2 regions of the Actinocrispum sp. NPDC049592 genome follow, and region 2 is predicted to be linked to the other one. Evidence: riboswitches for the same ligand, from Rfam matches in the RefSeq annotation. Region 2 holds a riboswitch; the other holds the start of a gene.
What was found. A riboswitch is a leader RNA that binds a small molecule or an ion and turns the genes downstream of it on or off. The one in region 2 is predicted to bind glycine.

Region 1: linked by a shared signal. The riboswitch ahead of glyA (serine hydroxymethyltransferase) and the one ahead of gcvP (aminomethyl-transferring glycine dehydrogenase) in region 2 are both predicted to bind glycine.

What each region holds. Positions count from the first base shown of each region.
Region 1 covers NZ_JBFAPA010000026.1:19,913-35,135, reverse strand. The annotation lists gene AB0J95_RS46095 (DUF4173 domain-containing protein) at 1-547, shown strand, start outside; gene AB0J95_RS46090 (FCD domain-containing protein) at 506-1,234, opposite strand; gene AB0J95_RS46085 (NAD(P)-dependent oxidoreductase) at 1,367-2,269, opposite strand; gene AB0J95_RS46080 (L-serine ammonia-lyase) at 2,340-3,713, opposite strand; gene glyA (serine hydroxymethyltransferase) at 3,710-4,951, opposite strand; glycine riboswitch at 5,072-5,158, opposite strand; gene AB0J95_RS46070 (histidine kinase) at 5,277-6,377, shown strand; gene AB0J95_RS46065 (response regulator transcription factor) at 6,374-7,033, shown strand; gene AB0J95_RS46060 (OsmC family protein) at 7,091-7,510, shown strand; gene AB0J95_RS46055 (hypothetical protein) at 7,503-8,216, opposite strand; partial or broken gene AB0J95_RS46050 (ATP-binding cassette domain-containing protein) at 8,279-8,887, opposite strand; gene AB0J95_RS46045 (sensor histidine kinase) at 9,011-10,087, shown strand; gene AB0J95_RS46040 (response regulator transcription factor) at 10,084-10,716, shown strand; gene AB0J95_RS46035 (glycosyltransferase) at 10,746-11,906, shown strand; gene AB0J95_RS46030 (SDR family NAD(P)-dependent oxidoreductase) at 11,926-12,618, opposite strand; gene AB0J95_RS46025 (ribonuclease inhibitor) at 12,651-13,715, opposite strand; gene AB0J95_RS46020 (SDR family NAD(P)-dependent oxidoreductase) at 13,712-15,040, opposite strand; tRNA gene AB0J95_RS46015 (tRNA-Gly) at 15,042-15,115, opposite strand; tRNA gene AB0J95_RS46010 (tRNA-Ala) at 15,122-15,194, opposite strand; gene AB0J95_RS46005 (3-oxoacyl-ACP reductase) at 15,223-15,223, opposite strand, start outside.
Region 2 covers NZ_JBFAPA010000016.1:19,514-34,736, forward strand. The annotation lists gene gcvP (aminomethyl-transferring glycine dehydrogenase) at 1-2,473, opposite strand, end outside; glycine riboswitch at 2,626-2,714, opposite strand; gene AB0J95_RS33630 (MerR family transcriptional regulator) at 2,769-3,344, opposite strand; gene AB0J95_RS33635 (bifunctional nuclease family protein) at 3,574-4,047, opposite strand; gene garA (glycogen accumulation regulator GarA) at 4,507-4,956, opposite strand; gene gcvH (glycine cleavage system protein GcvH) at 5,064-5,447, opposite strand; gene AB0J95_RS33650 (CDP-alcohol phosphatidyltransferase family protein) at 5,497-6,069, opposite strand; gene AB0J95_RS33655 (hypothetical protein) at 6,135-6,371, opposite strand; gene AB0J95_RS33660 (MFS transporter) at 6,521-8,356, opposite strand; gene AB0J95_RS33665 (RNA polymerase sigma factor) at 8,583-9,149, shown strand; gene AB0J95_RS33670 (CU044_5270 family protein) at 9,146-10,213, shown strand; gene AB0J95_RS33675 (AMP-binding protein) at 10,260-11,933, opposite strand; gene AB0J95_RS33680 (crotonase/enoyl-CoA hydratase family protein) at 11,970-12,794, opposite strand; gene AB0J95_RS33685 (hypothetical protein) at 13,007-13,180, shown strand; gene AB0J95_RS33690 (hypothetical protein) at 13,238-13,597, shown strand; gene AB0J95_RS33695 (ferric iron reductase) at 13,696-14,487, shown strand; gene AB0J95_RS33700 (patatin-like protein) at 14,536-15,223, shown strand, end outside.

The sequences.
Region 1 (15,223 bases), on a different contig from region 2:
GACACTGGGGGTCGTGACGGCCGCGGCTCGCTGGGCCCGGCGGGAGACGCGGGCGGATCGCGTGTGGCTCAGGGCCCTGCTCGGGGCGTTGTGCGCGTTGATGCTGGTCGTGGTGGCGTCCGCGCTGACCCGGATGTGGGCGTACCAGAAGGCCTACGGGTTCACCGTTGAGCGGGTGGTCGTGGAGGCCTGTGAACTCTGGCTGGGACTGGTGTACCTGCTGATCATCGCCGCCGGGGTGCGGCTGGGGGCGGGATGGCTGCCGCGGGCTGTGGTCGGGTCCGGGCTGGCCGGCCTGCTGGTGTTCGCCTGGCTCGACCCGGAGCGGATCATCGCTGGTCACAACGTCGAGCGCTACCGCCAGACCGGCAAGATCGACGTGGAGTACCTGTCGACGCTGTCCTATGACGCGTGGCCCGAGCTGGCCACGCTGGATCCCTCGATGCGTCCGTGTGTCACCGCGGCCGGGCGGGACCGGGACTGGCGCAACTGGAACCTCAGCCGGTCACGCCAGGAACCCACGCAGCAGCGATGCCGTTCCCTCTAGGTGCTCGGCCATGGCGTCCCGGGCCTTGGCCGGGTCGCCGTCCAGGATCCGCTGGACGACCAGCTCGTGCTGCGCGTTGGAGTGCTCGATGTTGTTGTGCAGCACCGGGATCGCGTCCAGCAGCTCGTTGATCCGGACCCGGATGTCGGCGACCGCGGAGGTGAGCGTCGGTGAGGCGGCCACCTCCGCGATGGCCAGGTGCAGCCGGGAGTCCTTGCGGCGATACTCGGACAGGTCGTCGGCCTCGGTCTCGGCCAGCCGGGCGCGCAGGTACTGGCGTTCCTCCGGCGACAACGTCCGCGCCGCCGCGGCCTCCGCCGCCCCGACCTCCAGGACCCGCCGCATGGTCAGCACGTCCTCGAGCTCGTCCGGCGTGGTCTTGCGGGTCGTGCGCGCGGTCGGCAGGGTCTCGTTCACGAACGTCCCGCCGTACCGGCCGCGTCGCGACTCGACGTACCCCGCCTCCTGCAGCGCCCGGATCGCCTCGCGCAGCGTCACCCGGCTGATGTTCAGCCTGGTCGCCAGCTCGCGTTCGGCGGGCAGCCGTTCCCCCGGCCCCGCCACACCCAGCCGGATGGCCTGCAGCAGCCGCTCCACCGTCTCCTCGAACGCGTTCCCGGTCCGCACCGGCCGGAACACCGCCGCACCCGCACTGGCCAGCGTCGTTGTCGGTCCGTCCTCGGTCACAAGCCTGAGTCTAAGCGCCACCGCACAATGTCACGGTGTGGCGGCGGGTCGCCCTGCTGACCGAGCAGGATCCGGCGCGCCTGCCCAGACCGAGGTGCTGGTCGTGACCTGGATATCCCTCGCCAGGTGAGCTCAGCTCTGGAGGGTGGCTGTGCGGGCTTCGATGGACTTGATAACCGCGGCCATGTCCAGGCCCGTGTGGCCGAGGGCGTCGGTCTCCGCGAAAAGGGCCTCGCACACATCGAGAAGCGGCACGGCCACCGACGCCTCCCTGGCGGCGCCGGTGATCAGGCGGGTGTTCATCCACACGTCCCCGATGGCGGCCTGGGCGGTGAAGTCCGAGGCCAGCCACTTGGGGAGTTTCACGCGCATGATCGGGCTGGACATCTGGCCGGTGGCCAGCACGTGCGTGACTTTGTCCAGGTCGAGGCCGTGCTGGGCGGCGAAGTGCATGGTCTCGGCCAGGCCCGTGATGGTGGTGATCAGGCAGATGTTCACCGCGATCTTCGTCAGCAGGGCGTTGGGGACCGGGCCGCAGTCGACCAGTTCGCGGCACATCGGCTCGACGACCGGGCGGACCAGGGCGACCGAGGTGGGCTCGCCGGCCAGCATCGCGACCAGCTCACCGGCCTCGGCGGGGACACGCGAGCCGGAAACGGGTGCCTCGACGTAGGCCCCACCGGCCGCCAGGATGTCCGCGGCGAGCCCCGCGGAGAAGCCGGGGGCGGTCGTTCCCATGTGGACGACCGTGCGGCCGGACACCCGCGCGGCAAAGGCGGGAGTGCCCCGGCCCAGAGTCGCGTCGATCGCGTCCTTGTTGGCCAGCATGAGGATCACGACGTCGCACTGCGCGAACACGGTGTCTGCATCGGGCGCGACGACGGCACCGGCGGCCGTCAGGGTGTCCACCCGCGGTGAGGCAGAACGGTTCCACACCAGCAGCGGTGTTCCGGCTTTGAGCAGGTTGAGCGCCATGGGTTCGCCCATGACGCCTACCCCAACGAATCCGACTGTGCCAATTCCCGCTGCGACCATGCCCCGAGTCTGACACCGGCACATCCGCAACCTGGCGCCCCGACCCAGAAGGGCGCCAATTTCCGGCCAATCAGCACTCGATGACGTTCAACGCCAGCCCGCCGCGCGCGGTCTCCTTGTACTTGGTGCTCATGTCCGCGCCGGTCTCGCGCATGGTCTTGATCGCCTTGTCCAACGGCACGACGTGCGTCCCATCGCCCCGCAAGGCGATCCGGGCCGCGTGCACGGCCTTCGTCGACCCCACGGCATTGCGTTCGATACAAGGGATCTGCACCAGACCGCCGACCGGATCACACGTCAGCCCAAGGTGGTGCTCCAGGCCGATCTCGGCCGCGTTCTCCACCTGCAACGGTGTTCCACCAAGCACAGCAGCCAAAGCGGCCGCCGCCATCGCACACGCCGACCCGACCTCGCCCTGGCAGCCGACCTCGGCGCCGGAGATCGACCCGGTCTCCTTGAGGATCACGCCGATCGCGCCCGCGGTCAGCAGGAACTCCACCACGCCGTCATCGGTGGCGTCCGGGACGAACCGCCGGTAGTAGTGCAGCACAGCGGGAATGATCCCCGCCGCACCGTTGGTCGGCGCGGTGACGACCCGCCCACCGGAGGCGTTCTCCTCGTTGACGGCCAACGCGTACAGGCTGATCCAGTCCATGATGTACAACGGGTCGGACGCCGGGTCCTCGGTCATCAGCTTGTCGTACAACGACTTCGCCCGCCGGGGCACCCGCAGGCCGCCGGGCAGGGCGCCTTCGCGGGTGCACCCCTTGGCGACGCACTCCTGCATCACGTCCCAGATGTGCAGCAGCCCGGACCGCACCTCGTCCTCCGAACGCCACGCCAACTCGTTGGCCAGCATGACATCCGCGACCGACAGGCCGTTGAGCAAGCAGTGGTCCAGCAGCTCGGCGCCGGTGCGGAACGGGTAGGTCACGACCGTCGTGTCCGGCACGATCCGGAGTTCACCGGTGGCCTCGGCGTCGACGACGAACCCGCCGCCGACCGAGTAGTACATGTGCGAGGCCAGCTCGGCCCCGGAGGCGTCCAAAGCCGCGAACCGCATGCCGTTGGGGTGCGCGGGCAACGACTTCCGCCGGTGCATCACCAGGTCGTCGTCCTCGACGAAGGTGATCTCGTGCTCCCCCATCAGCCGGAGCCGCCGGGAGGCCCGGATCGCGGCCACGCGAGGCGCGACCGTGTCGGTGTCGATGTCCTCCGGCCGTTCACCCTCCAGCCCGAGGATGACCGCCGCCGGGCTGCCGTGCCCGTACCCGGTGGCGCCCAGCGAACCGAACAACTCGGCCTTCACCGAAGCGGTCTCCGAAACAACTCCGGAGGCCGCGAGCCCCGAAGCGAAGGTGCGCGCGGCCCGCATCGGGCCGACGGTGTGCGAGCTCGACGGCCCGATCCCCACGCTAAACAGGTCGAACACACTGATGGTCATGACAGCCCCGGGTAGAGCGGGAATTTGCCGGCCAGCGCCTGCACGCGGGCACGGGCCGGTTCGATGTCCTGACCGGTGAGTACCTCGGCGATCACGTCCGAAACCTCCGTGAACTCCTGCGCGCCGAAGCCGCGCGTGGCCAGCGCGGCGGTGCCGATCCGCAGGCCCGAGGTGACCATCGGCGGCCGCGGGTCGAACGGCACGGCGTTGCGGTTGACCGTGATGCCGACGCTGTGCAGCAGGTCCTCGGCCTGCTGTCCGTCCAGTGTGGACTCTCGAAGGTCGACGAGCACGAGGTGGACATCGGTGCCGCCGGTGAGCACCTTGATGCCCGGCAGGCCGTTGAGCCGGGCCGCGAGGATCTGCGCGCCTTCCAGCGTCCGGCGCTGCCGGTCGGCGAACTCCGGGCTCGCGGCGATCCTGAACGCCACCGCCTTGGCCGCGATCACGTGCTCCAGCGGGCCGCCCTGCTGACCGGGGAACACCGACGAGTTGATCTTCTTGGCCAGCTCCTGGCGGGACAGGATCACCCCGCCGCGCGGGCCGCCGAGGGTCTTGTGCGTGGTCGTGGTGACGATGTCGGCGAACGGCACCGGGTTCGGGTGCAGCCCGGCCGCCACCAGGCCGGCGAAGTGCGCCATGTCGACCATCAGGTACGCGTCGACCGCGGACGCGATCCGGCGGAACTCGGCGAAGTCGAGCTGCCGCGGATACGCCGACCAGCCCGCGATGATCAACCGGGGCTTGTGCTCGACCGCCAGCCGCTCCACCTCGGCCATGTCGACCAGGCCGGTCTCGGCCGACACGTGGTAGGCGACGACGTTGAACAGCCGGCCGGAGAAGTTGATCCGCATGCCGTGCGTGAGGTGCCCGCCGTGCGCGAGGTCGAGGCCGAGGATGGTGTCGCCGGGGTTGAGCAGGGCGAGCATCGCGGCCGCGTTGGCCTGGGCGCCGGAGTGCGGCTGGACGTTCGCGTGCTCGGCGCCGAACAGCTCCTTGACCCGGTCGATCGCCAGCTGCTCGACCACGTCGACGTGCTCACAGCCGCCGTAGTAGCGGCGGCCGGGATAGCCCTCGGCGTACTTGTTGGTGAGCACCGATCCCTGCGCCTCGATCACCGACACCGGCGCGAAGTTCTCCGAGGCGATCATCTCCAGCGTGCCGCGCTGGCGGTCCAGCTCGGCGGCGACGGCCTTGGCCACCTCGGGGTCCACTGTGGACAAAGATTGATCGAACATATGGGAGCTCCTCCAGTTCGGGTACGGAACTCCCCCTCTGTCGTGGTACCTGAGAGCTTCGCCGCGGACGCGGCTTGCACCGTTGGTGAGGTCCCGGACGGACCTGCTTTCCAGAGTGGCCTGGCCGGGGCGGTAGCTGGACCTGAGAGATTGCGGGGAGGTTTGCTCCTTCGGTGCTCCTTGCGGAGACTCTCCCGCCTCGGCTCGTGACGGCGCCATATTCAGTTGCCGTCAAACTACGCTGCCGACCAGGCGGGAGTCCACCTCGGGGATGACGTTCCACAGCTGGACGCGCCATGCGGAACACCTTCGATACCGTCGGGCCGTGCCTGGTGACCGTCCGTTCCTCGCCCGCCGGCCGCAGCTGTGGGAGCTGGTCGCGTTCGACTCGGCCGTCGCGGCCGCGATGACCGTCGCGCACCTGACTTTCCTGGACATCGTCGACGCCCAGCCGTCCTACAGCGGCCCGCTCTGGTTCGGCTGGGTCGTCGCGATCCTGTCCGCGGCGCCGCTGGCCGTGCGGCGGCTCTGGCCGGTGCCGAGTTACGTCGTGGTGCTCACCTTCTCGTTCGCCGCGAACGTCGTGAACGCCCTGCGTGAACCATGGATACCGGCTGTATGCATCTTGTATACGCTGTGTGTGCTGAACCGCCGCCCGGTGCCCGCGCTCGCCGCCGGTCTGGCCGCGTCAGCAGCGGCGAGCCTGATCAACGGGCTGAGTACGCAGTCGTGGCGCGATCCGGTCGGGTACTTCCTGTTCGTGGCCGCGATCATGCTCGCCGGGTGGACCATGGGCCGGGCCGTGCAGGCCCGTCGCGACTACGCGTCCCGCCTGGTCAACGACGAACGCCTGCGGATCGCCCGCGAACTGCACGACATCATGGCGCACAGCATGAGCCTGATCGCGGTGAAGGCGGGCATCGCCAACCACGTCGCCGACCAGCGCCCCGAAGAGGCCCGTGACGCGCTGCGGATCATCGAGGCGACCAGCCGGGCCACCCTCAACGACATGCGGCGGATGCTCGGCGTGCTGCGATCCGAGACCGCCGACCTGGCTCCGGCGCCGAGCCTCAGGAACCTCCCTGAGCTGGTCGAACGCGCCCAGGCGGCGGGCGTGGACGTGACCTTGGACGTCACCGCGGCGGAGATCCCCGAGGCTTTGGGACTGTCGGTCTACCGGATCGTCCAGGAGGCGCTGACCAACGTGGTCAAGCACGCGGGCCCGGTGACCTGCACGGTCCGGGTCGTGGTCGAGGATGGCGAGGTCCGGGTGGACGTGACCGACACCGGACCGGGTGGGACGCCGGGGACCGGGCATGGCCTGGTGGGGATGAGGGAGCGCGTGACGATGTACGGGGGCAGTTTCGCGGCCGGGCCGCGGCCCGAGGGCGGGTTCGCCGTGTCGGCCCGGATGCCCGTGTCATGACCATCCGGGTGGTCGTCGCCGATGATCAGGCGCTGGTGCGGGGCAGTTTCCGGGTGTTGGTCGACACCGCGCCCGGGCTGGCCACGGTCGGTGAGGCGGGCAACGGGATCGAGGCGATCGCCGTCGCCCTGGCCGAACGACCGGACCTGGTGCTGATGGACGTCCGGATGCCGGAGATGGACGGGATCGAGGCCACCCGGCGGATCTGCGCGGAGATCCCGGAGACGCGCGTGCTCATGCTGACCACGTTCGACCTTGACCAGTACGTGTACTCGGCGCTGCGGGCGGGTGCGAGCGGGTTCCTGCTCAAGGACACCCCGCCCGCGGACCTGCTGGCCGCGATCCGGGTGGTGGCCGCCGGGGAGAGCCTGCTGGCGCCGAGCGTGACCCGGCGGCTGATCGCCGAGTTCACCAGCCGGCCGGAACCGTCCGCGCCGATGGCCCGCGAGCTGGCCGGGGTGACCGAACGCGAACGCGAGGTCCTCGCCCTGGTCGCCCGCGGCCTGTCGAACGCCGAGATCGCCGAGCACCTGCACGTCGGCCTGGCGACGGTGAAGACGCACGTGAGTCGTTTGCTGGCGAAACTGCAGGCCCGGGACCGCGCCCAGCTGGTGATCGTCGCCTACGAGACGGCCGTTGTGCGGCCACGGGACTGACCCGCGATCTCCCTCACCTTCGGGCATTTCCGGCGAGATCCGTGCGTTAATGCTGCTGTGACTACGAATCCCGCGCCCGTCCGGATCCGCCGGGACGCCCCGGCCAGGTTCACGGCCATCAACGGCCGTGGCGCCGAGATCAGGATCGGCCGCTCCCAGGACGGTGCCGACTTCTCCCCGGTCGAGCTGCTAATGGCGGCCCTGGGCGCCTGTGCGGGCCTGTCGGCCGACCACGTGATCTCCCGCCGGATCGGCGAGGACGCCCCGATCGACGTGGTCGTGGAGGCGGACAAGGACCTCGACGCCGACCGGGTGACCGCCGTGCGGACCAGGTTCGAGCTGGACCTGGGCACGCTCAGCCCGGCCGACCAGGAGACGCTGGTCAAACTGGTCAACCGGGCCGTCGAGCGCACCTGCACCGTGAGCCGGAGTGTCGAGCCGGGCACGCCGGTCGAGCTGAGCATCGCCGCTAGGTGACCTCCCGCCGGACGCTGACCAACCGCGCCACGACGGCCGCGACAACCGCATAGCCCAGGAACACAGCCGTGCCTGCCCAGAGTGGGAGAAGATCTCCCGCGACGGGCAGGCCGTCGCGGCTCCAGCCCACTATGGACTTCGAGACGCCCGTTGGGGTCCAGCGCCCGACCGCCGGAACCATGGCCACCAGAAACCATTCCGCGTAGAAGAACCAGACGAAGGCCGCGATGGTCGCGGCGACCTGGTTGCGCACCAACAGACCGATGGCCGCGCCGAACACCGCCCACAACGCCGTGCTGAGCACCGAGCCCAGCAGTGCCGCCGGAACCCCGGGCGTGACAACGGGATTCCCGGACACGGCCAGCATCAGGGCGGTGGCCGGCGCGGTGACGACCGCCGCCGCGACCCCCATCGCGGCGCCGATCACCCCGCAGGCCACCAGCTTCGTGGTGATCACGCGCCCGCGGTTCGGCTGGACCAGCAAGGTCCAGGTGATGGTCTGGTGCCGGTACTCGCCCGCGGTGAGCTGGATTCCCACCAGCAGAGCGAAGATGTAGCCCTGCTGGGCCATCGCGTAGGCGTCGTCGATCTGGTGGAACACGAAGACTTCCAGCGCCGCCCAGCCCACGCAGAACGCGGCGGCGATCGCCGTGAGGCCCCACACCGACCTGGTGTGCCGCGCCTTGAACAACTCCGCCCTGATCATCTCACCAGCTCCAGGTAGGTCTCTTCGAGGTTCGCGTCCACCTCGCGGTCGGCGATCAACCGGCCGTGGTTGACGATCAGCACGCGCTCGGCGGTCACGGCCATCTCGGTCAGCACGTGACTCGACACCAGGACCGTGCAGCCACCCGCCGCCAGCGCCCGCAGAAACCCGCGCAGCCAATGGATTGCCTGCGGGTCGAGGCCGTTGGCCGGTTCGTCGAGGATCAGCACTGCCGGGTCGCCAAGCAACGCCGAGGCGAGCGCGAGCCGTTGGCGCATCCCGAGGGAGAACCCGCCCACCCGGCGATCCGCCGCCTCGGTCAGGCCGACCTCGGCGAGCACGGGGTTCACCCGGTCCATCGACAGGCCGGCAGCCAGGCACATCGCCTCCAGGTGAACGCGGGCGGTCCGGCCGGGATGGAACGAGGTCGCCTCCAGCACGGCCCCGACCGTGGTGATCGGCGACGGCAGGTCCACATAGGCGGTGCCACCGATGGTGGCCGTGCCGGAGCCGGGCGTCACCAGGCCGAGCAGCATCCGCAGGGTCGTGGTCTTGCCGGCGCCGTTGGGCCCGAGGAAGCCGGTGACGCTGCCCGGCCGGACGGTGAACGACAGGTCGTCGACGGCTTTCACCCGGCCGAACGACTTGCTCAGGTGGTCAACGGAAATCATGTCGCTCAGCCTGGTTGTCAGGCGCGGGTTCCACATCGCCGCCGGGAACGACTGCCCTTGGGTGGAGGAAATCCACAACCGTGGTTAGAGGTGGTCCGCAGCCGGGCGGACTACCTTGGGCTCGTGAGGCCCAGATGGCACTACCTGGTCGGCGGCATCGCAGGCGTGTACGCCCTCTACGGGTTGGTCGCCTCGGCTGTCGTGGCCACGCAACAGCATGGCTGGCTCGGGCTGGCTGGTTCGTTGGCGCTGTATGTCTTCGCGTTGGCCCTGTGCGTGATCGTGGTGCGGCGTGAGCGGGATTCGCCGCTGCTGATGGCGATCGTGATCCTCGCCGGGGTGGCCGACGAGATGCTCGCGCCGTTCGCCGGGACCGGGATCCTGTTCCTCGCGGTGTGGCTGGCGCCGTTCAAGACCCGGCTGCTGCACACGGTTCTGCTGGTCGTGTGGGCGATCGCCGGGTTCTGGCTGGCGACGGTGGTCACGCCGGTGCCGTCGGGGGCGGACATCGGGATCGCGGCCGGCTTGGGCTGGGCGGCTTTCCTCGCCGCGATCTGGAGCCAGCTGATGCTGTCCCGCCGCCAGGCCGCCACCCTCGCCGAGGCCAGGGTGCTCGCCGAACGGCAACGGCTGGCCCGGGAGATCCACGATGTGCTCGCGCATTCGCTGTCCGCTCAGGTGGTGCACCTGGAGGGGACGCGGATGCTGCTGGAGAACGGGGCCGACCCGGCGGCGATTCTGGAACGAGTGGTCAAGGCCGGGGACATGGCCCGGGCCGGGCTGGAGGAGACCAAGCGGGCGGTCGCGGCCCTGCGCGGCGACGAGCCCCCGCTGGCCGACCAGCTGTCCTCATTGGCCACCGAGTTCCACACGCTCACCGGAAACGCCTGTGAGATCGAGGTATCCGGCGACCCGGACGCGCTCATCGCGGAGACCCGGCTGACTGTTCTGCGCACGGCTCAGGAAGCGTTGACCAACGTGCGAAAGCACTCTCCGGGCGCGTCGGTACGCATGGCGCTGCACCGGGAGGACGGCTGGTGTTCGCTGGAAGTCGTTGACACCGGCGGGGACTCGGCCGGTGTCGTCGGCACTGGCTATGGGCTGGTCGGGATGCGGGAACGGGCCGAGCTGATCGGTGGCGAGCTGGACGCCGGACCGGTCGAGCACGGGTTCCGGGTGCGATTGCGGGTCCCGGCGTGAAGGTCATCGTCGTGGACGACCAAACCGTTGTACGCGAAGGCCTGGTGCTGATCCTGGGGCTGCTGCCGGAGGTCGAGGTCGTCGGATCCGCGGGGAACGGCGAGGACGCACTCTCGCTCATCGCCGCTGAAAGTCCCGACATCGTGTTGATGGACCTGCGGATGCCCCGGATGGACGGCGTCGAGGCCACCCGCCGAGTCCAAGCCGCGTTCCCAGAGGTGCACGTCGTCGTGCTCACGACCTACTCTGACGACGAGTCGATCCTGGCCGCGCTCAAGGCAGGCGCCCGCGGCTACCTCACCAAAGACGCGCGCGCCAACGACATCGCGCACGCACTGGCCACGGTTCACCGCGGGGAAACGCATTTCGACCCGGTCGTGCAACGCCGCCTCGTAGCCCTCGCGACCCGCGAACGGCCCGCCGGTCTGCCGGACGGGCTGACTCCGCGTGAGCTGGACGTGTTGCGCCTGATCGCGGAAGGCAAGTCCAACGCGGAGATCGCCCAGCAGCTCTACATCACCGAGGGCACGGTGAAGACCCACGTCAACAAGGTGTTCGCGAAGGCGGGTCTGCGGGATCGGGCTCAGGCGGTGACCTACGCTTTCCGGCACGGGATCGCGAAGTCGTAGCGTCCACTTGGGAAGTTGGGGATTGCGCAATGCGCGTGGTGTTGTCGACGTTCGGGTCGCGCGGGGATGTCGAGCCGCTGGTGGCACTCGCGGTGCGGCTGCGGGAGTCCGGCGCGGAGGTGACGGTCTGTGCGCCGCCCGACGACGACTTCGTCGCGCGGCTGGCCGGTGTGGGCGTGCCGCTGGTCGGGGTCGGCCCGTCGGCGCGGGCGTTGACGAAGGCCGCGCCGCCGCCGTCCGCCATGCCCGAGCGCGCCGCCGCGATCATCGCGAACATCTTCGACACGGTCCTTCCCGCGGCCGAGGGCTGCGATGTGCTGGTGGCGACCGGGATGGTTCCCGCCGCGGCCGCGGGGCTGTCGGTGGCCGAGAAACTGGGCATTCCCTCGGTTTCGGTGACGTTCCAGCAGCTCACCCTGCCATCGCCACACCGCGGGCCGCTCGAGTACGCGGGACGGCCGCACCCACCGGAGATCGCCGGCAACCAGGCGCTGTGGGACCTGGATGCCCAGGTCATCACCGAGTTGTTCGGGCCAGGGCTGAACACCGGCCGAGAGGCGCACGGCCTGCCACCGGTGGCGGATGTCCGCTCCTATGTCATTGGCGAGCGGCCGTGGCTGGCGACAGACCCGGTCCTGGACCCGACGGACCTCGATGTGGTCCAGACCGGCTCGTGGCTGCTGCCCGACGAACGTCCACTCCCCGACGACTTGCGGGCGTTCCTCGACGCGGGCGAACCGCCGGTGTACGCGGGGTTCGGCAGCATGCCCCTGCACGCCGCGCCGGATCTGGCCGCGGCGGCCATCGACGCGATCCGGGCGCAGGGCCGTCGCGCCATCGTCTCGCGCGGCTGGGCCGATCTGGAGCTCGACGACTGTTTCCTCGTCGGCGAAGTCAACCACCAGGCCCTGTTCCGCCGGGTGGCCGCCGTGATCCACCACGGCGGCCAGGGAACCACGACCACAGCGACGTTCGCGGGCGCGCCTCAGGTCGTCGTCCCGCAGCTGGCCGATCAGCCGTACTGGGCCGGGCGGGTCGCCGCCCTGGGCATCGGCGTGGCCGTCGACGCCACTTCATCACTGGAGGCAGCGCTCGAAACGGCGCTGACACAGCAGACCCGGGCCGCCGAGGTGGCTCGCATGATCCGCACGGATGGAGCCGCGGTGGCCGCGAAGATGTTGCTCTCCTAGTATCCCGCGCCGCGGGACACTAGGCGGTCGTGCCGCCGTCCACCACAAGGTCGTGGCCCACAACGAAACTGGCCTCGGCCGAGGCGAGCCAGGCCACGGCGTCGGCGACTTCCCGCGGGTCGGCCACCCGGCCCGCGGGGGTCACCGTCCGGATGCGAGCGTCGCGGTCCTCAGTGGACTCGCCGGGCCGGTAGGACATCGGGGTGTCGCTGGCGCCGGGGCTCACGCCGGCGATGCGGATGCCGTCGGCGATGTACTCGCGGGCCGCGGTCTGGGTGAGGGCGGTGAGCCCGGCTTTCGAGGCGGCGTAGGCACTCATGCCGGGACGGCGGACGTGCGTGCCGATGTTGGAGGCGATGTTGATGATCGTCCCGCCGCCGTGCTGACGCATGTGCGCGATCTCGTACTTCATGCACAGGAACACGCCGGTCAGGTTGACGTCGATGACGTTCGCCCAGGTGTCCGGGTCGAGGTCGGCGACGGGGGCGTTCTTGCCCAGGATCCCAGCGGCGTTCACGGCGACGTGCAGGCCGCCGTGCTCACGGACCACCGTGTCGATGAGGGCCTCGACCTCGGCGGGCTTGGTCACATCGGCCATGCTGCTCCCGGCGCGCACGACCGTCGCCCCGCGAGCCTCGAACGTCGAGGCCATGTGAGCGCCGAGCGCGCCGCTGCCACCAGTGATCAGCACAACCTTGCCGGCGAAGGACATGAACCGACGATATCAGAACGATCGGTCAAATATCAGCGGTGGACGCTCTTGATCGCGGCGACATCCGGGTGCGGAGCCAACGCGGGCACGTCCGCGGCGAGGTGCCCGAGCTTGCCTTTGATGCGTTTCGGCAGGCCGCCGCCGAGGATGTAACGGGTTGCCGTGACGGCTCGTTCGGCTCCGGCCAGCAGCTTCACCGAACCGCGACCGTCCAGGCCAGTGCTGCGGAGATCCAAGTGCCGCAACTGATGCGGGCCCGCGGACAGCGTCTCCGCCAGCGCGGCCGCGTCGACGCGGTTGTCTCGGGCGTCCAGAACTCCGGCCGCTCGGACCCGGCCCAGGTCCAGGACCTCGACTCCGGCGAGCACGGCGGCGTCGAACAACCCGGTCATCGCATGAGCGCTGATCCCGTTGCTGGCCACCGAAAGCCGCTTCAGCCCCTCGTTCAGCCCGGCCCGGACGTATGCGGCGCCGCGATCACCCAGCTGACAGGCCGACAGGTACAGCTCTTCGAGGCCGCAGTCGCGGACGAGCTTCGTCAGCGCCTCGGCACCGCCCAACGGGTTGCCGGACAAGAACAACCGCCGCACGACCCGCGTTGCCGCGAGCGCCTCCACGAGGTCATCGAGGATCGGCGCGGTGACACCGGTCTGCACGAGATCGATGGTGGCCGGGGCGTTGCCGGTGGCCACGAGATCCGCGATGGCCTGCAGTCCGCTCGGCCCCAACGGGTTGCGCTTGAGCCACAGGCCGTGGACCACTCCAGGGGACGCGGCGATCCGGGTCGCGATCGTGCACGCGCCACCTTCACCGATCCCGTTGCAGCCCAAGTAGATCGTGGACGCTCCGGCCTCGATCGCGCCCTCGGTGGCCTTCGCCGCGCCCTCGTCGCCGAGCTGGTCCGTCCCCAGCAACAGATGCCGGACGGGACCGCCGTGCGGCAACGCCTCAACGACCGCTTTGGCGCCCAGTGGCCCGAGATCGGACTTGCACAGATCCAGCCGGCCGTCGGGAAGCGCTGTGCCGACAGGGAAATCGAGGCGCAACGGGGCTTGCCGGCCGGTGCGCAACCAGGCCAGCAACGGTTCCAGGCTCACCACGGCACCTCGCGATAGTCCTTCAGGAACACCCCGGACGGCGGGTCGCCGGCCTCGCCCCGGACGATCGGGTCGTAGATCCGGGCCGCGCCGTCGCGGACGTCCAGCGGCGGGCGCCAGCCGGTGTCCGCGATCGTGGCCTTGGCGGGCGCCGGGTTCTCGTCGGTGATCCAGCCGGTGTCCACACTGGTCAGGTAGATCCCTTCGGCGGCGAGCTCGGTCGCGCTGGTGCGGGTGAGCATGTTCAGCGCCGCCTTGGCCATGTTGGTGTGCGGGTGCCCGCCGGACTTGAACCGCGCGGTGAACCAGCCCTCCACAGCGGACACGTTCACGATGTACCGCCGCGGGAACGAAGACAGCCGCAGCCTCGGCAACAGCCCATCGACCAACAGGAACGGCGCCACCGCGTTGATCAGCTGCACCTCGAGCATCTCGGCCGCGTCCACCGAACCGACCCGTGCCGTCCACGAGTTCACCGCCGACGGATCCGGCACCAACCCACTCGCATCGACCGGCGCCAGCACCTCAGCCATTTCAGTGGCCGTAGTCAAAGCGCGAGTCCAGTCCGGCTCGGGCAAAGCCGGAATGAAGCCGGGAGCGGCATCAATTGCCACCGGCACGCGCAGCGGCTCCGACTCGGCCGCGAGCAGCTGCCGGTAGGACCACGACGGCCGCTTCACGGTCTGGGCCGCGTTGTTGATCAGGATGTCGAGGGGCCCTTGGAGCTTCTCCGCCAACCCCAGGACCTGCCGCGGATCCCGGAGGTCCACGCCCACGATCCGCAGCCGGTCCAGCGGCACATCCGGCTCCGCCGCGAACCGCCGGGCCGCGTCCACCGGGAACCGGGTCGTGACAATGACCTCGGCGCCGTCGCGGAGCAGCATCCTGGCGACCTGGAAGCCGATCTTGACCCGTCCGCCGGTGATCAGCGCCCGCCGCCCCGGCAAGTCCGCGCGAGCATCCCGCCGAGCCCGGTTGTCCCGCGCGCACTCCGGGCACAGCCACTGGTAGAACGCGTCCAGCTCAACGTAAGGCTGCTTGCAGATGTAGCAATGCTTTTGCCGCTTGAGCGTTCCCGCGCTGCCCTCGGCCTCGACAGTGACGTCCTCGGTGCGGTCCGTGGCGCCGAGGCTGGTCGCGGCGAGCAACGCCCGGTCCGCGGCCTGGGTCTCGCGGTGACGTTCGCGCGAACGTTGTTTCTTGTGGTCCTTGACCAAGCCGTCGACCGCGCGCAGAAGTCGTTGCCGGACGGGGTCATCCGTCGGCAACTGGCGTGCCTGGGCCAGCACGCCCAGGCACGTCCGCAGATCCGCGTCGTCGATCACGCGGGGCCGGCTGGATTCGAACCAGCGTCCTCACTCCCTGGCAAGGAGGCGCGACGACCACTGCGCTACAGCCCCAGCGGCAAGCCGGTGCCGGATTCGAACCGGCGTCCCCCACAATGCGGTTGTGGTGCGTCGACCACTGCGCTAACCGGCCTGCCAGCGGCAGGCTAGCACCAAAGGCGC
Region 2 (15,223 bases):
CCGAGGTCTTGGTGATCTCCCGCAGGTCCAGGATGCACTCGTGGGCGACGAACCCGCCCTCGCCGGTGTACAGCACCGGGTAGTACTCGTTCAGCCGCCGCACGATGTAGTTCGCGTTGGCGACAGCGGTCAGAGTCGCCTGGCGCAGACCGGGACCGCCCATCATCCGGACGTACGCCCACGAGATCGGCAGGATCGACGCGCTGCCCCACGGCGCCGCGCTGATCGGGCCGATGCCGCTCTTCGGGCCCGCGTTCGGCTGCAGCGGGTGGTTCGGCAGGAACGGCGCCAGGTGCTCGCGCACGCCGATCGGGCCGACACCCGGGCCACCGCCACCGTGCGGGATGCAGAACGTCTTGTGCAGGTTCAGGTGTGAGACGTCCGACCCGAACTTCCCGTACTGCGCCAACCCAATGAGGGCGTTGAGGTTCGCACCGTCCACATAGACCTGTCCGCCCGCGTCGTGCACCAACGCGCAGACCTCGCGCACGGTGTCCTCGTACACGCCGTGGGTGGACGGGTAGGTGATCATGATCGCGGCGAGGTCGTCGCGGTGCTCACGGACCGACTCGCGCAGGTGGTCCATGTCGATGTTCCCGTTGTCGTCACAGCGAACCACGGCGACGCGCATCCCGGCCATGACCGCGCTCGCCGCGTTCGTGCCGTGCGCGCTCGACGGGATCAGCACGACGTCGCGGGCGTTGTCGCCGCGGTCCCGGTGGTACGCGCGAATCGCCAGCAGACCGGCGAACTCGCCCTGGCTGCCCGCGTTGGGCTGCAGGGAAACCGCGTGGTAGCCGGTGATCTGGGCGAGCCAGTCCTCCAGGTCGGTGACGATCTTCAGCAGCCCGGCGGCGTCCTCGGCCGGCGCGAACGGGTGCAGCGAGGAGAACTCCGGCCAGGTGATCGGCTCCATCTCCGCGGTGGCGTTGAGCTTCATCGTGCACGACCCCAACGGGATCATGCTCCGGTCCAGCGCGACGTCCTTGTCCGACAACGCCCGCAGGTAGCGCAGCAGCGCGGTCTCCGAGCGGTGCGTGTGGAACACCGGGTGCGTCAGGTACTCCGACGTGCGGTGCAGCTGCGCCGGGATGACGTCCGAAGTGGACAGATCGAGCGCGTCCGCGTCCGCCGTGAGCCCGAACGCCTCCCACACCAGGGAAAGGTGTGCGCGGGTGGTGGTCTCGTCGCAGGAGATCGAGATGTGGTCGCCGTCCACCTGCCAGAGGTTGACGTCCAGGTCCCGCGCCGCCCGCACGATGTCCGAGGCCCGGCCCGGAACGCGCACCCGCAGCGTGTCGAAGAACTGGTCGTGCACGACCTCGACGCCGCCGGCCCGCAGACCGGCGGCCAGCACGACGGCCATCCGGTGGGCCCGCGCGGCGATCTGCTTGAGGCCCGCGGGACCGTGGTAGACCGCGTACATCGACGCGACGACCGCGAGCAGGACCTGCGCGGTGCAGATGTTGCTGGTCGCCTTCTCGCGGCGGATGTGCTGCTCACGGGTCTGCAGCGCGAGCCGGTAGGCCATCGAGCCGTCCGCGTCGGTGCTCACCCCCACCAGCCGGCCGGGCAGCTGGCGCTCCAAACCCTTGCGCACGGCCATGTACCCGGCGTGCGGGCCGCCGAAGCCCATCGGCACACCGAACCGCTGGGTCGTACCGACCACGACGTCCGCGCCGATCTCACCCGGCGACCGCAGCAGCGTCAGCGACAGCAGGTCCGCCGCCACGACGACCTGGGCACCCCGCGAGTGCGCCTCGGCGATCAGCTGCGAGTGGTCCCGCACGACACCCGAACCACCCGGGTAGGACAGCAGCACCCCGAAGAAGTCACCCTCGGGCAGGCCGTGGGTCAGGTCGGCGACGACGACCTCGATGCCCAGCGGCTCCGCGCGGGTCTCGATGACCGCGATGGTCTGCGGGAACGTGTCGGCGTCGATCACGAACCGGGCCGAGCGCGACTTCCCACCGCGCCGCACCAGGGTCATCGCCTCGGCGGCCGCGGTGGCCTCGTCGAGCATGGACGCGTTGGCGACCGGCACGCCCGTGAGGTCGGCCACCATGGTCTGGAAGTTCAGCAGCGCCTCGAGCCTGCCCTGCGAGATCTCCGGCTGGTAGGGCGTGTACGCCGTGTACCAGGCCGGGCTCTCCAGCACGTTGCGCAGGATCACCGGCGGGGTCTGGGTGCCGTAGTAGCCGAGGCCGATCATCTGCGTCATCGGCCGGTTACGCGCCGCGAGCGCCCGCAGCTCGGCCAGCGCCTCGGTCTCGGTGGCGGCCGGCGGCAGGTGCATCGCCAGGTTCGTCTCGCGGATCGACGCGGGCACCGCGCGCTCGGCCAGGTCGTCCAGCTCGGCGGCGCCGATCGCCTCGAGGATCCGGGTCAGCTGCTCGGGGCGCGGCCCGATGTGCCGGTCGGTGAACGGCGTGCCGTGCTCAAGCGCGGCGAGGGACATCCGGTCCAGTGACATCTCGGCAGTCATCTCGGCCTCCGGGCGGGGTGCGGGCAAGGTGCGTCAGCCCTCCCCCTCTGTCCATGCCACGCGGGCGCCTGAGAGTTTCACCCGCGCCAATGCGGGCTTTCACCGTCGGCGGGGCCTCGCGGCCCGCTTTCCAGAGGCGTCTCCCTCATGCGGTCCCTTGTGCCTGAGAGGTTCCGGGGAGGAATTGCTCCTTCGGCGCCGGAGAACCGGTCTCTCCCGCGTGAGATCAGCGACTACCCGCAGAGGATACCGCGCGACCGGTCAACCGCAGATCATCTGGGGTTCAACTCACGCTGCGCGCGCGTCGCCTGGCGGACAGCTCGTCGTCATGCGGGATCAGCTCGGCACCGTCGGCCCGCTCGGCGGGGAACTCGTGGATGGTGCCGCTGATCTCGCGCATGGCGCCGCTGACCGCGATCCCGAACACGCCCTGGCCGCCTTGCAGCAGGTCCACGACCTCCTCGGGCGAGGAGCACTCGTAGACGGTCGTCCCATCGCTGAACAGGGTGATCTTCGCGAGGTCACGCACGCCCCGGCGGCGCAGGTGATCCACGGCGACCCTTATGTTCTGCAGCGACACCCCGGTGTCCAACAGGCGCTTGACCACCTTCAACACCAGGATGTCCTTGAACGAGTACAGCCGCTGGCTGCCCGATCCCTGGGCCGTGCGGATGGACGGGGCGACCAACCCGGTGCGCGCCCAGTAGTCCAGCTGCCGGTAGGTTATGCCCGCGATCTGGCACGCGGCGGGACCACGGTAGCCGACCAGTTCGTCCGGCAGTGAGGCATCCGGGAACAGCTCGCCCTGTTCTCCGGCGTCCACGCCGCCGAGCGGACTCTCGGGCCGATGCTCCACCATCACGCCTGCCTCCCATCGTTCCCGGCGCCCGCCCCCAGAGCGGGCCCAGCCGGGGTCATGAGCATCCGACGCCGATCCGCCCTTACTCAGGTGGATCGTCGTCGTTGGCTCTTCATTGACGGTAGGACGGGAGGGCACCCCGGTCAACGCGACGCGCGGAGAGCGGGTGACGTGGTACACACCACTCGAAGGTTTGAAACCTGTTCAGCGGACGACCTGCGGCGTGCGGTCAGGTGTCCGCTCCCCTAAAATCCTCCGGCGACACCGAGTCGAGGAACTCGCGGAACTTCTCCACCTCGTCCTCCTGCTCGTCGGGGATGATCAGGCCCGCCTCGGCCAGCACGGAGTCCTCCGCGTGGATCGGCACCCCGATCCGCAGCGCCAGCGCCACCGAGTCGCTCGGCCTGGCCGACACCCGGATGTCCCCGTCGAACACCAGCTCGGCGAAGAACGTGCCCTCGCGCAGGTCGGTGATGCGGACCTGTTCCAGCTCACGGCCCAGCGCCGCGATGACGTCCTTGAGCAGGTCGTGGGTCAGCGGCCGCGCGGGCCGGACTCCCTGCTGTTCCAACGCTATGGCGGTCGCCTCGACCGAGCCGATCCAGATCGGCAGGTAACGTTCGCCCTCGGTCTCGCGCAGCAACAAGATCGGCTGGTTTGCGGGCAGCTCGACCCGCACGCCAACGACGCGCATCTCGCTCATCGGCCATCGCCTCCCTGGAGCACGCTCGAACCGCGACGACCCCCGCTGCCTTGAGGATCGCGCATCGTCATCTTTGACGCTACCCGCCATCCGGGCCTCACGCTTGACATCCCATGCAACCAGATCGATCACGATCGGCCCACCATGTGCACGTCACACCCTATTTCACGCAAGCGGTACGTGCCCGGAACGAAACCGGCGCGAAAGTATGGGCCGGGCGGGCGAAACGCGTAATGGCTCGTCAGCGGCCTGGTGCGACGCCGAGTCACCACGCGGGCACGAAATCGCCCGGCACGAACCTGCCGTGTTCGCGATTTCGTTCTCCCCTAAGGGTTTTGCGGTCCGGCGGGCAAAGCAAGACCGCGGACCGGAGTGTGCACCCCGGTCCGCGGTGGCCAACTGCGGGCCGATCCACACCGGGCGACCCCCGCAGGTCACCCAGTGCATATCCGCCCTCTGTTACGCCTGGCTGCCGGTCAGGAACACCAGCCGGAACTTGCCGATCTGAACCTCGTCGCCGCCGGCCAGCACGGCCTGGTCGACCGGCTCGCGGTTGACGTAGGTGCCGTTCAGGCTGCCCACGTCGATCACCACGAAGTCGCCGCCCTCGCGGCGGAACTCCGCGTGCCGGCGGGAGACCGTGACGTCGTCGAGGAAGATGTCGCTGTCCGGGTGGCGGCCCGCGCTGGTGGTGTCCCGGTCCAGCAGGAACCGGGAGCCCGCGTTGGGCCCACGCTTCACCACGAGTAGGGCCGATCCGGCCGGCAGCGCGTCGATCCCGGCGACGGGCGGCTCCGGCTGGGCAGGCGCCTCGCCGCGTTCGACATCGGCGAGGAAGTCGGCCCGGAAGACGGAGGTCCGCTCCGGAGACTGCTCCGGCGGAACGCCGGGTCCGTCGTTCGTGCTCACCTGAGCTCTCCTCCTGCTGTGCTCGCTTGTTCCAGCAAACGTACCGTGCTCCCCGTGCGGCGAAGCGGCTGGTCCCCGCTTACGCCGAAACCAGCTGAAGATCTTTCTCATGCCTGACCGGTGAGCCCGGCATACCCGGCCGCGTCGAGCAGTCCGGCCAGCTCGCCCTCGTCGTCGATCCTGAGCTCGAACATCCAGCCCTCGCCGAACGGGTCGGAGTTGATCAGCTCCGGCGAGGCGTCCAGCGCCTCGTTCACCGCGGTGATCTCCCCGGCCACCGGCGCGTAGATCTCCGACACGCTCTTGGTGGACTCCACCTCGCCGACCGGGTCCTTCGCGGACACCTTGGCGCCCACCTCCGGCAGCTGCACGAACACCACGTCACCCAGCTGGTCCTGGGCGAAATCGGTGATGCCCACGCGTACCGTGCCGCCAGCCTTGCTCGCGATCCACTCGTGCTCAGGCGTGTACTTGAGGTCCTCCGGCGTCACGTCCCCGTCTCCTTCTCCCGCTCACCGACAGCCATGTCGGTGAGTGAGCTTAGAGTGGCCTGACTCGCCTGATCGCGGTGACCGCCTGCAAGACGTAGATCAGGCCGGACCAGACGTACAGCACGACGCCCCAGACGGTGAACGCGTAGGCGATCGGCCGGGCCACGTCGGCCACCGGCGAGTCGAGCTGGGCGAGCAGCAGGAACGGGAAGGCGTACAGCAGCACGAAGGTCGCGCCCTTGCCGAGGTAGAGCACCTCCGGCGGGCCGAACCCCTTGCGGCGCAACAGCGGCAGGCACACCAGCACGGCCAGGTCCCGCGCGATGACGATGACCACGACCCACAGCGGGATGATGTCGCGCAGCACCAGCGCGACCATGGCGGCCAGGGTGTAGAGGCGGTCGGCGAGCGGGTCGAGCATGGCCCCGAACCGGCTCGTCTGGTTGAGCCAGCGGGCGATCTTGCCGTCCAGCCAGTCGGTGATGCCGCTGACGACGAACACCACGATGGCCCAGCCGTCCTCCTGCGGGCCCAGCAGCAGCCACAGGAACAGCGGGACCCCGGCCAGCCGCAGCACGCTCAGCGCGTTCGGGACGGTCCAGATCCGGTCGCCCTCACCCACGTGACCCTCCCCTGAAAAACCCCTCGTGCGTCCACCGGACTCACGAGGGGTGACCTCGGGGAATGCTAGCTGGCCCGGCGGGTGAGGCTCCAGCCGCGGGTCTCCAGCTCGGCGGCGGTGAAGGCGATGGGGCGGCCGCGGTCGTCACAACCCACCCAGCGGGCCCGGCCGAGGCCTGACTCGAGGACGTAGGCGTGTCCCTTGCTCCACACGACACTGCACGGTGTGGTCGGCAGGTGCGTCGTGGACAGCGGGCGCTGCTGGGTCTGACTGGACGTATCGGGTTCTGCCTCGTGGTTCATATCCCCCACCTCCGTAAGGGGTGTCGCCTACCGGAGCCGCTCCGTTAGCCGTGGGATAGATCATGCTTGAGGGTTCCCATTGCCATTCCCACTTATGCGGTGTATGGCGCCTATCGGCGTCCCCCGAGCGCCGAGCTGTCGAAGATCATTTACCCGGAACGATCGGAGATGGGTCGCCGTCCGTCGTCAGCTGGTCGCCCAGCGGTCACCTCGATATCGGTCCGGCTGACAGTTACCAGGTCAGCGGGCACAGTGCCGCTCTCCCCGGCGGTCGCCGCCAGCTCTGCGCCGACCGGTTCAGCGGCGGGCTTGGCGTTGCCGCCGAGCCAGGAGGCGATGGCGGCGATCACACAGGCCGCGATGGCGAACCAGAACGCCACGTGCAGGCCGTCGGCGAACGGCCCGGTGATCAGGCTCGGGAAGAAGCTGCGGCCGGTGAGGTAGCTCACCTGGTCGGGCGGCAGCTGGTGCAGCACCGGGCCGAGCAGCTGCTGGATCGGGTTGTAGCCGAGGAACGCGGCGAACAGCACGGCCACCGCGGGCAGCTGGGCGACCTGGGCGGCGTCGGCGGCCGACACCCCGTGCGCGGTCAGCCCGGTGGTCATCGCGCTGGGCAGGGTGGCCGACAGGCCCGTGATGATCAGGCTGAAGAAGATGCCGATGGACAGCACCATGGCCGCGTTCTGGAAGGTCGCGCTCATGCCCGCGCCCGCGCCCCTGGCGTTGCCCGGCAGGCTGCTCATCACCGCGGCCCGGTTGGGCGAGGAGAACATGCCCATGCCGATGCCGTTGACGACCAGCAGGATGGCGAACACCAGGTAGTTGAAGTTCACCGGCAGGATGGTCAGCGCGAAGAACGTCAGGCCGGTGATGACCATGCCGCCGGTGGCCAGGCCACGGGCGCCGATCCGGTCGGACAGCACCCCGGACAGCGGCGCGGCCAGCAGGAAGCCCACGGTCATCGGGACCATGTAGATACCGGCCCAGAGCGGCGTCTCCTCGAAGGAGTAGCCGTGCTGCGGCAGCCAGATGCCCTGCAGCCACATGATCAGGATGAACTGCAGGCCACCGCGGCCCAGCGAGGCCATCAGGCTGGCGATGTTGCCCCAGGTGAACGCCTTGATCTTGAACAGCGCCAGGTTGAACAGCGGGTTGGGCTGGCGGCGCTCGATCGCGACGAACCAGCCCAGCACCAGCACACCGCCGATGAGCGCGGCCAGCACCCACGGGTTCATCCAGCCCATCGAGTGCCCCTCGTAGGGCTGGATGCCGTACGTGATGGCGACCAGGATCGCGATCAGGCCGACGGCGAAGGTGATGTTGCCGCCCCAGTCCATCTTGGAGCGCTGCCGGATGCCGGTGTCGTGCAGCTTGAGGTACGCCCAGATGGTGCCGATCACGCCGAACGGGACGGACACCAGGAACACCCAGTGCCAGTTCACCGGGGCGAGCACGCCGCCGACGACCAGGCCGAGGAAGCTGCCCGCGATCGCGGCGACACCGTTGACACCCAGCGCCAGGCCGCGCTGGTTGGCCGGGAACGCGTCGGTCAGGATCGCGCTGGAGTTGGCCATCAGGAACGCGCCGCCGATGCCCTGGACGACCCGCCAGCCGATCAGCCACCACGCCGCCGCGTCACCGCTCATCCACGTCGCCGCCAGCGCGATCGACGAGATGGTGAAGATCAGGAACCCCAGGTTGTACATCCGCGCGCGGCCGTACATGTCGCCCAGCCGCCCGAAGGTCACCACGAGGACGGCGGTGACCACCAGGAAGCCCATCATCAGCCACAGCAGGTAGCTGGTGTTGCTGGGCTCCAGTGGGTTGACCCCGATCCCCTTGAAGATGTCCGGCAGCGCGATCAGCACGATGGACGAGTTGATCGTGGCGATGAGCAGCCCCAGCGTGGTGTTCGACAACGCGATCCACTTGTAGTGCGGCCCCAGCTCCGCGAGTGACTTCTGCCCCGCACCCCTCCGTGCCACCACAACCTCCTAGAAAACGCCGCGTACCCCGAAGAAGGTAGCCCAATTAGTTGCTTACGACAACTATCAAGTGTGTGATCAAGCGCTCAACCGGACTGGCGATCCCCGTTCCCCCGGGGTGTGTCCCCCGTTCGTCCCGGGTGTGTCCCCCGTTGCTCCCGGGGGGTGTTTCGCGGGTGTGTGGGTGGGGGCGGGGACGCTGGGGGCGGTGGGGACAAGTAGGGGTGTGATTCGAGCCATCGATGGCGCTTCGCTGGACCGGCCCGATCTGGTCACTGGGGATCCGCGCGCGGTCTTCGCGCGGCTGTTCGAGCTGCACGCCGGCCCGATGCGGGGATATCTCGCCGGGCGGGTGGGCGCGGACACCGCTGATGACCTGGTCGCGGAGACGTTCGTGGTCGCCTACCGCAGGCGGGCGAGCTACGACCGGCACCAGGCCGAGATCCGCGGCTGGCTGTACGGGATCGCGAGCAACCTGCTGCGCAACCACGTCCGCCAGGAGATCCGCGGCTACCAGCTGACCGCGCGGGCAGGTGCCGACCGGCCGGTGACCGACGGGCTGGACACCGCTGTCGCCGAGCGGGTGGACGCCGCCGCGCGGATGCGGCTGCTGGCCGGCCACCTGGCCTCGCTGAGCGAGCAGGAACGGGACGTGCTGCTGCTGACCTCGTGGGCGGGCCTGGAGCCCGCTGAGGTCGCGGTGGCGCTGGACGTCCCGGCCAGCACGGTCCGCTCCCGGCTGCACCGCGTGCGCCAGAAACTGCAAGCCCTGCTTAGCGAGGGAAACCGATGAAGGAACTGGACGAGGCCCTGAACATGCTGCATTCCGACGCCCGCAACGAGCCCGCATCGCTGGACAGGGCGCGCGAGAAGCTGATGGCGGAGATGACCGAAGCACCCACGCGCCGCCCACGTGTGTGGCCACGGCTGGCGGTCGCGGCCGCCGCAGCCGGTGTCGCCGCCGCTGGTGTGGTCGTGTGGACCACCAGCGACCAGCCCCCGTCATCGCCCCAAGCGGCGCCACATGTGGAGCTGCTATCGGCGCCTCAGCTGCTGGAGAAGGCCGCCGCGGGTACCGCCGCGCCCGCGGTGGCCGCCGGTCAGTTCAAGTTCATCGACGTGCACACCTCGGTGGTCCTCTCGACCGTCTCGGCGGTGCCGGTGGGGTCCAACGCCGCCCCGACGGGCTACAGCTACCTGATCGAGCAGCGCGAGCAGAAGTGGATCCCGTCGGACTACCGGCAGGTCTGGCTGGACCGCCGGATGTGGCTGGGCGAGCCCAAGTGGGTCGGCGGCACGATGCCGCAGGACCAGACGACCGTGCCCAAGCCGGCGGACTACGACAACGGCGACCGGTCCGGCGCGTGCGGCGACTTCTTCCCGAAGGCCAAGCCGAAGAAGGTCTGCGGCGACCCGGACGACTGGGCGAGCCCGGCGTTCTACGAGAAGCTGCCGCGGGACGTCGACGGCCTGTACGCCACGATGCAGGGGCTGAGCAAGGCCAAGGGCGGCAAGCCGGACACGACGTTCCACGCCGCGTTGCTGGTGCTGCAGGAGGGTTTGCTGCCCGCGGACCTGCAGCCGCTGTGGTACAAGGCGATGGCCAGGATCCCGGGCGTGACCGTGCTGGACCGCGCGGTGAACCTGGACGGCCGCACCGGCACCGCGCTGGGCTTCAAGAACGAGGCCGAGCAGCGTGAGCTGATCATCGACCCGGCCAGCGGCGACTACATCGGCCAGCGCACGGTCGCCGGGGACAAGCCGTACGACTCCTGGATCAAGCCGGGCACCGTCACGCAGTTCAGCTCGTTCACCGTCGGTGTCGCCACGAAGCTGGGCGAGGCTCCCGCCAAGTAACCCCCGGACCGCCGCCGCGCCGCCGTCTCGGCGCGGCGGCGCCTGCTCAGTTCTTCAGCTCGGGGAAGTCGTCGTCGCGGAACTCGCCGGGCGCGCGGGTGTCCGCGTTCACCTCGTTCTCCCGGCCGCGCAGCTCGACCCGGCGGATCTTGCCGGAGATCGTCTTGGGCAGGTCCATGAACTCCAGCCGGCGGATCCGCTTGTACGGCGCCAAATGCTCGCGCGCGTACTTCAGGATGTCCCGCGCGGTGTCGGCGCTCGCCTCGACCCCGGCCGCCAGCACGACGTAGGCCTTGGGCACGGCAAGGCGAACCGGGTCCGGCGAGGGAACGACAGCCGCCTCGGCGACGGCCTCGTGCTCGATCAGCACGCTCTCCAGCTCGAACGGCGAGATCCGGTAGTCCGACGCCTTGAACACGTCATCCGCGCGCCCCACATAGGTGATGTAGCCGTCCGCGTCGCGTGAACCGACGTCACCCGTGTGGTAGTACCCGCCGCGCATGGCCTCGCCGGTGCGCTCCGATGCGCCCATGTAGTCGGTCATCAGCCCCACTGGACGCGGGTCCAGCGACAGGCAGATCTCGCCCTCGTCGGCGGGTTCGCCGGTGATCGGGTCGACCAGTACCACGTCGAACCCCGGCAGCGCCCGGCCCATCGAGCCCGGTTTCACCGGCTGCCCAGGGGTGTTGGCGACCAGGACGCTCGTCTCGGTCTGCCCGAAACCGTCGCGAATCGTGACGCCCCAAGCCTTCCGGACCTGTTCGATCACCTCGGGGTTGAGCGGTTCACCGGCACCGGCGACCTTCGCGGGCGGCCGCTGCAGCAGGGTCAGGTCCGCCTGGATGAGCATCCGCCAGACCGTCGGCGGGGCACAGAACGACGTCACCCCGCAACGGTCCATCTGGGACATCAGCGCGACCGGGTCGAACCGCGTGTAGTTGTGGACGAACACACACGCGCCCGCGTTCCATGGCGCGAAAACGTTGCTCCACGCGTGTTTCGCCCAGCCGGGCGAGGAGATGTTCATGTGCACGTCGCCCGGCTCGAGCCCGAGCCAGTACATTGTGGACAGATGCCCGACCGGGTACGAGATGTGCGTGTGCCGCACCGGCTTCGGCTGCGCCGTCGTGCCGGAAGTGAAGTACAGCAACAGGGTCGAGTCCGCCGGGGTCGGACCGTCCGGGCTGAACTCGATCGGGCACACGGCGGTGTCGTAGGACATCCACCCCTCGACCTCTTCGCCCACCGCGATCCGGTTGTACTCGCCGGGCACCGTGTCGAACTTCGAGGTGTCCACTGATCGGGTGATCACGTGTTTCACCTCGCCACGGGTGACCCGGTCGCGCAGATCCTCCGGTCCCAGCAACGTGGACGCGGGGATGATCACCGCCCCGACCTTGATCGCGGCGAGGATCACCTCCCACAGCTCACCCTGGTTGCCGAGCATCAGCAGGATCTTCTCGCCGCGCTGGACTCCCAGCGCCTGCAACCAGTTCGCCACCGAGAAGGACCGCTCCGAAAGCTCCCCGAATGTCCACTTCCGCTCGGAGCCGTCCTCCTCAACGATCCACAACGCGAGCCGGTCGGCGGGCAGCGTGTCGAACCAGTCCAGCGCCCAGTTGAACTCCGCCGGCCGCGGCCAGTCGAACCCGGAGCGCGCCGCCTCGTAGTCCTCCCGGTGTGCCAACAGGAACTCACGTGCGGACTGGAAGGTTGACACGGCGTTCTCCTCACTGAGTCGCGGCGGATACCAAGATTATTCTCCGGTGAACTCCGGATCGCGACGGTCGATAAACGCCTGGACGGCCTCGCCGAGGTCCTTGCTCGGCAGGAACGCGGAGTTCCAGGTGGACACATACCGCAGGCCCGCGGCCACCCGGGGCGCGCGGTCGTGGTCCAGGACGTTCTTGGTGCCCTGCACGACCAGCGGCGGGTTCTTGGCGATGTCGGCGGCCATCGCGCGGGCCGCTTCGAGCACCGCGTCCTGGTCCGGGCAGACGTCGTTGACCAGACCGATCTTCTCCGCGCGGGCGGCGTCGATGTCCTTGCCGGTGTAGGCGAGCTCGCGCAGGTGGCCCTCGCCGATGATCCCGCTCAGCCGCTGCAGGCTGCCGATGTCGGCCACGATGGCGACCTTCACCTCGCGCACGCTGAACTTCGCGTCGGCCGAGGCGAGCCGGATGTCCGCGGCCGCGATCAGGTCGACGCCGCCGCCGATGCACCAGCCGGAGATCGCCGCGATCACCGGCTTGCGGCACTCGGCCACGGCGGTGACCGAGTCCTGCAGCCGGCGGACCTCGTCGAGGAACTTGGTGCGCGGCCCGGCGAGCGCGTCGCCGCCGATCAGCCCGGCCCAGCTGCCCATCATCGCGGGCAGGTCCAGGCCGTAGGAGAAGTGCTTGCCGCTGCCGGTCAGCACGATCGCCCGCACCGCCGGGTCGGCGTCCAGCTCGCGGAACACGACCGGCAGCTCGCGCCAGAAGTCCGGGCCCATGGCGTTGCCCTTGCCGGGGCCGAGCAGGGTCACCTCGGCGACCTGACCGGACGTCTTGACCCGCAGTGAGACGAGGGTGTCTGTCATGCCCCCATCATGACCCATCGAAGTTACTGAGTGGTAACCCGTCCTCGGGCGGCTTGATCCCCCGTTCAGGCCCGATTTCACCGCCGATACCAGCGAAGATCACCACTTTGAGTGCGCATTTCCCGTTCGCCCGGATCGCCCAGTCGTGTCCGGTCACAGCGTGAGACCGTTGGCTGGCCGAGCATGCCCAGCGCGAGAGGAGGAGGGATCCCATGGTTCAGCAGCGCCCGATGTCAACGCCGATCTTCGACGAGCTGCTGCGCGAGTTCGCCGGCCGGATGGACGAACAGCGCGAGGAGCCGCCGACCGTCCCGCAGCCCTCCCAGGCCCCGCCCGCCACGCCCCAGCCGGCCCCGGCCGCGGCCCACCGCCACCGTGCCGACTGAGGCCCGACTGAGGCCGACTGAGGCCGCGGATCCGGCCGCCTGAATAGACTGGATGACATGACCCGACGTCTGCTGGCGCTCGCCGTGATCGCGCCGTCGCTGTGCCTGCTGACCGCGTGCGACCAGGCGAGGGCCTTGGGGGACAAGGCGTCCATCTGCGCCGACGCGCTCGGCCTCGCCACCCTGGTGCCGGACACCGACCCGGAGAAGACCCGGCAGGCGGCCGTCGAGAAGGCCGAGAAGCTCCGCAGCCTGGCCGCCGACGCGCAGGAACAGGACGTCAAGGGCGCGCTGGGCACGCTGGCCGACGAGTACGTCGACGTCAGCAAGCGGCGCGCCGAGGACCTGCGCAACTTCGCCGGCTGGGCCGGGGACCTGTTCCGCAACCAGGAAAAGGTGCGCAAGATCTGCCTCTGAGCGGAGCACCTTGTGAGCGCTCCCACATGCCGGGAGAGTTCACCGAAAATACGCGGAACTGTTGTTGACCGTAACGGACGGTCGATACCTTCGTACCCATGGTCACGGCGTCGAGCTGGCGATGGCATCTCGCCCGGCACCTGGCGGCCATGGGCCCGAAGACCCACGGCCGGTTCGTGCCGGACCCCGACATGTCCTCCGACTGGGTGAAGTGCGAACGGTTTCTGGACCGGGACACCCTCCGCGTCACCCTCGACCGCGCGGTCAAGCGGCGCGACGACGACCCGCTGGTCGCCGTCTCCCGCGTCGTGCGGCACTACTGCGCCGCGCTGACCTGTGTCGCGGTCACCGGGCTGGCCAACGGCGTGGGCATCGACCTGTCCCCGGTCTGGTGCGTCGTGACGTTCCGGGGCGCCGTGCCCGGCCGGATCGCGCTCGTCCCCCGCTACCGGGCGCGGTATGTGCTGCGCTGTTCGGACCGGCCGACGAACTGGCCGGTGCCCGGCCCGGCGGTCGCCACCGTCGAACAGCTTCGTGAGCACGTCTGGACCGGTCTCTACGCACACCACCTCGCCCCGTTGTTCGCCCAGGTGACCGGGTTGACCGGGATCTCCGAGGATCTACTGTGGACACACGCGGCCGACCGGGTCCGCGTGCTGATCGACGCGGCCATCACCTACCTGCCCCGCGCCCGGGCGAGCGCGGTCATCACCGAGTGCCAGGCGTTGCTGTCGGCCGCAAGCCTGCCCGGCTGGGACGACAACCCGTTGGGGCGCGCGGCTTTGCCCGAAGAGCTACCCGCGCAGGGCATTCCGTGGCTGCCCGAACCCCGCGACCACACCGATCTACCGTCCCTCCCCCATCCATCACGAATCGGTCACGAGGAGTAACCGTATGATGCTTTCGGCCGAAATGTGGTCGGGAGTGGGGAGGAGACCATGGCCGAAGAGCTTCCTCTCGAAGAGGTGCGGTTCGCGGTAGTTCTCAACGGCGGGGTGAGTCTCGCGGTCTGGATGGGCGGCGTCGTCCTGGAGCTGGACCGGCTCACCCGTTCGACGGACGGGTACCGGCATCTGCTCAGCCTGGTCGGCGCGAGCGCGCGGGCGGACGTGATCAGCGGGACCTCCGCCGGCGGCATCAACGGCGCCGCTTTGGCTCTGTCACAGGTGAATCCGCGCGCGAACCTGTCCGCGCTGCGCGAGCTGTGGGCCGAGCAGGGCCGGATGGACCTGTTGCTGCGCACGCCGTTCAAGGGTTCGCCGGTGTCGCTGCTGAAGGGCGACGAGTTCTTCCTGCCGCGGCTGGAGGACGCGATGCGCCGGCTGACGACGCGGTACGAGCCCAGACCGATCGACGAGCGGCCGATCGACCTGCGGATCACCACCACCTTGTTGCGCGGCATGACTCGCACGACGATGGACGCATTGGGCCAGCGGCTGACGCAGAACATCCACCAGGGCACGTTCCGGTTCCACCGGCTCAGCGCCGAGGACGACCACTTCCAGTCGCCCGAAGGCGGTCTGCCCAAGGACCTGACGCACCAGCTCGCGTTGGCCGCGCGCTCGTCCGCGTCGTTCCCGGTGGCGTTCGAACCGTCGTATGTGCCGGTGGGGCACGACTCCCGGA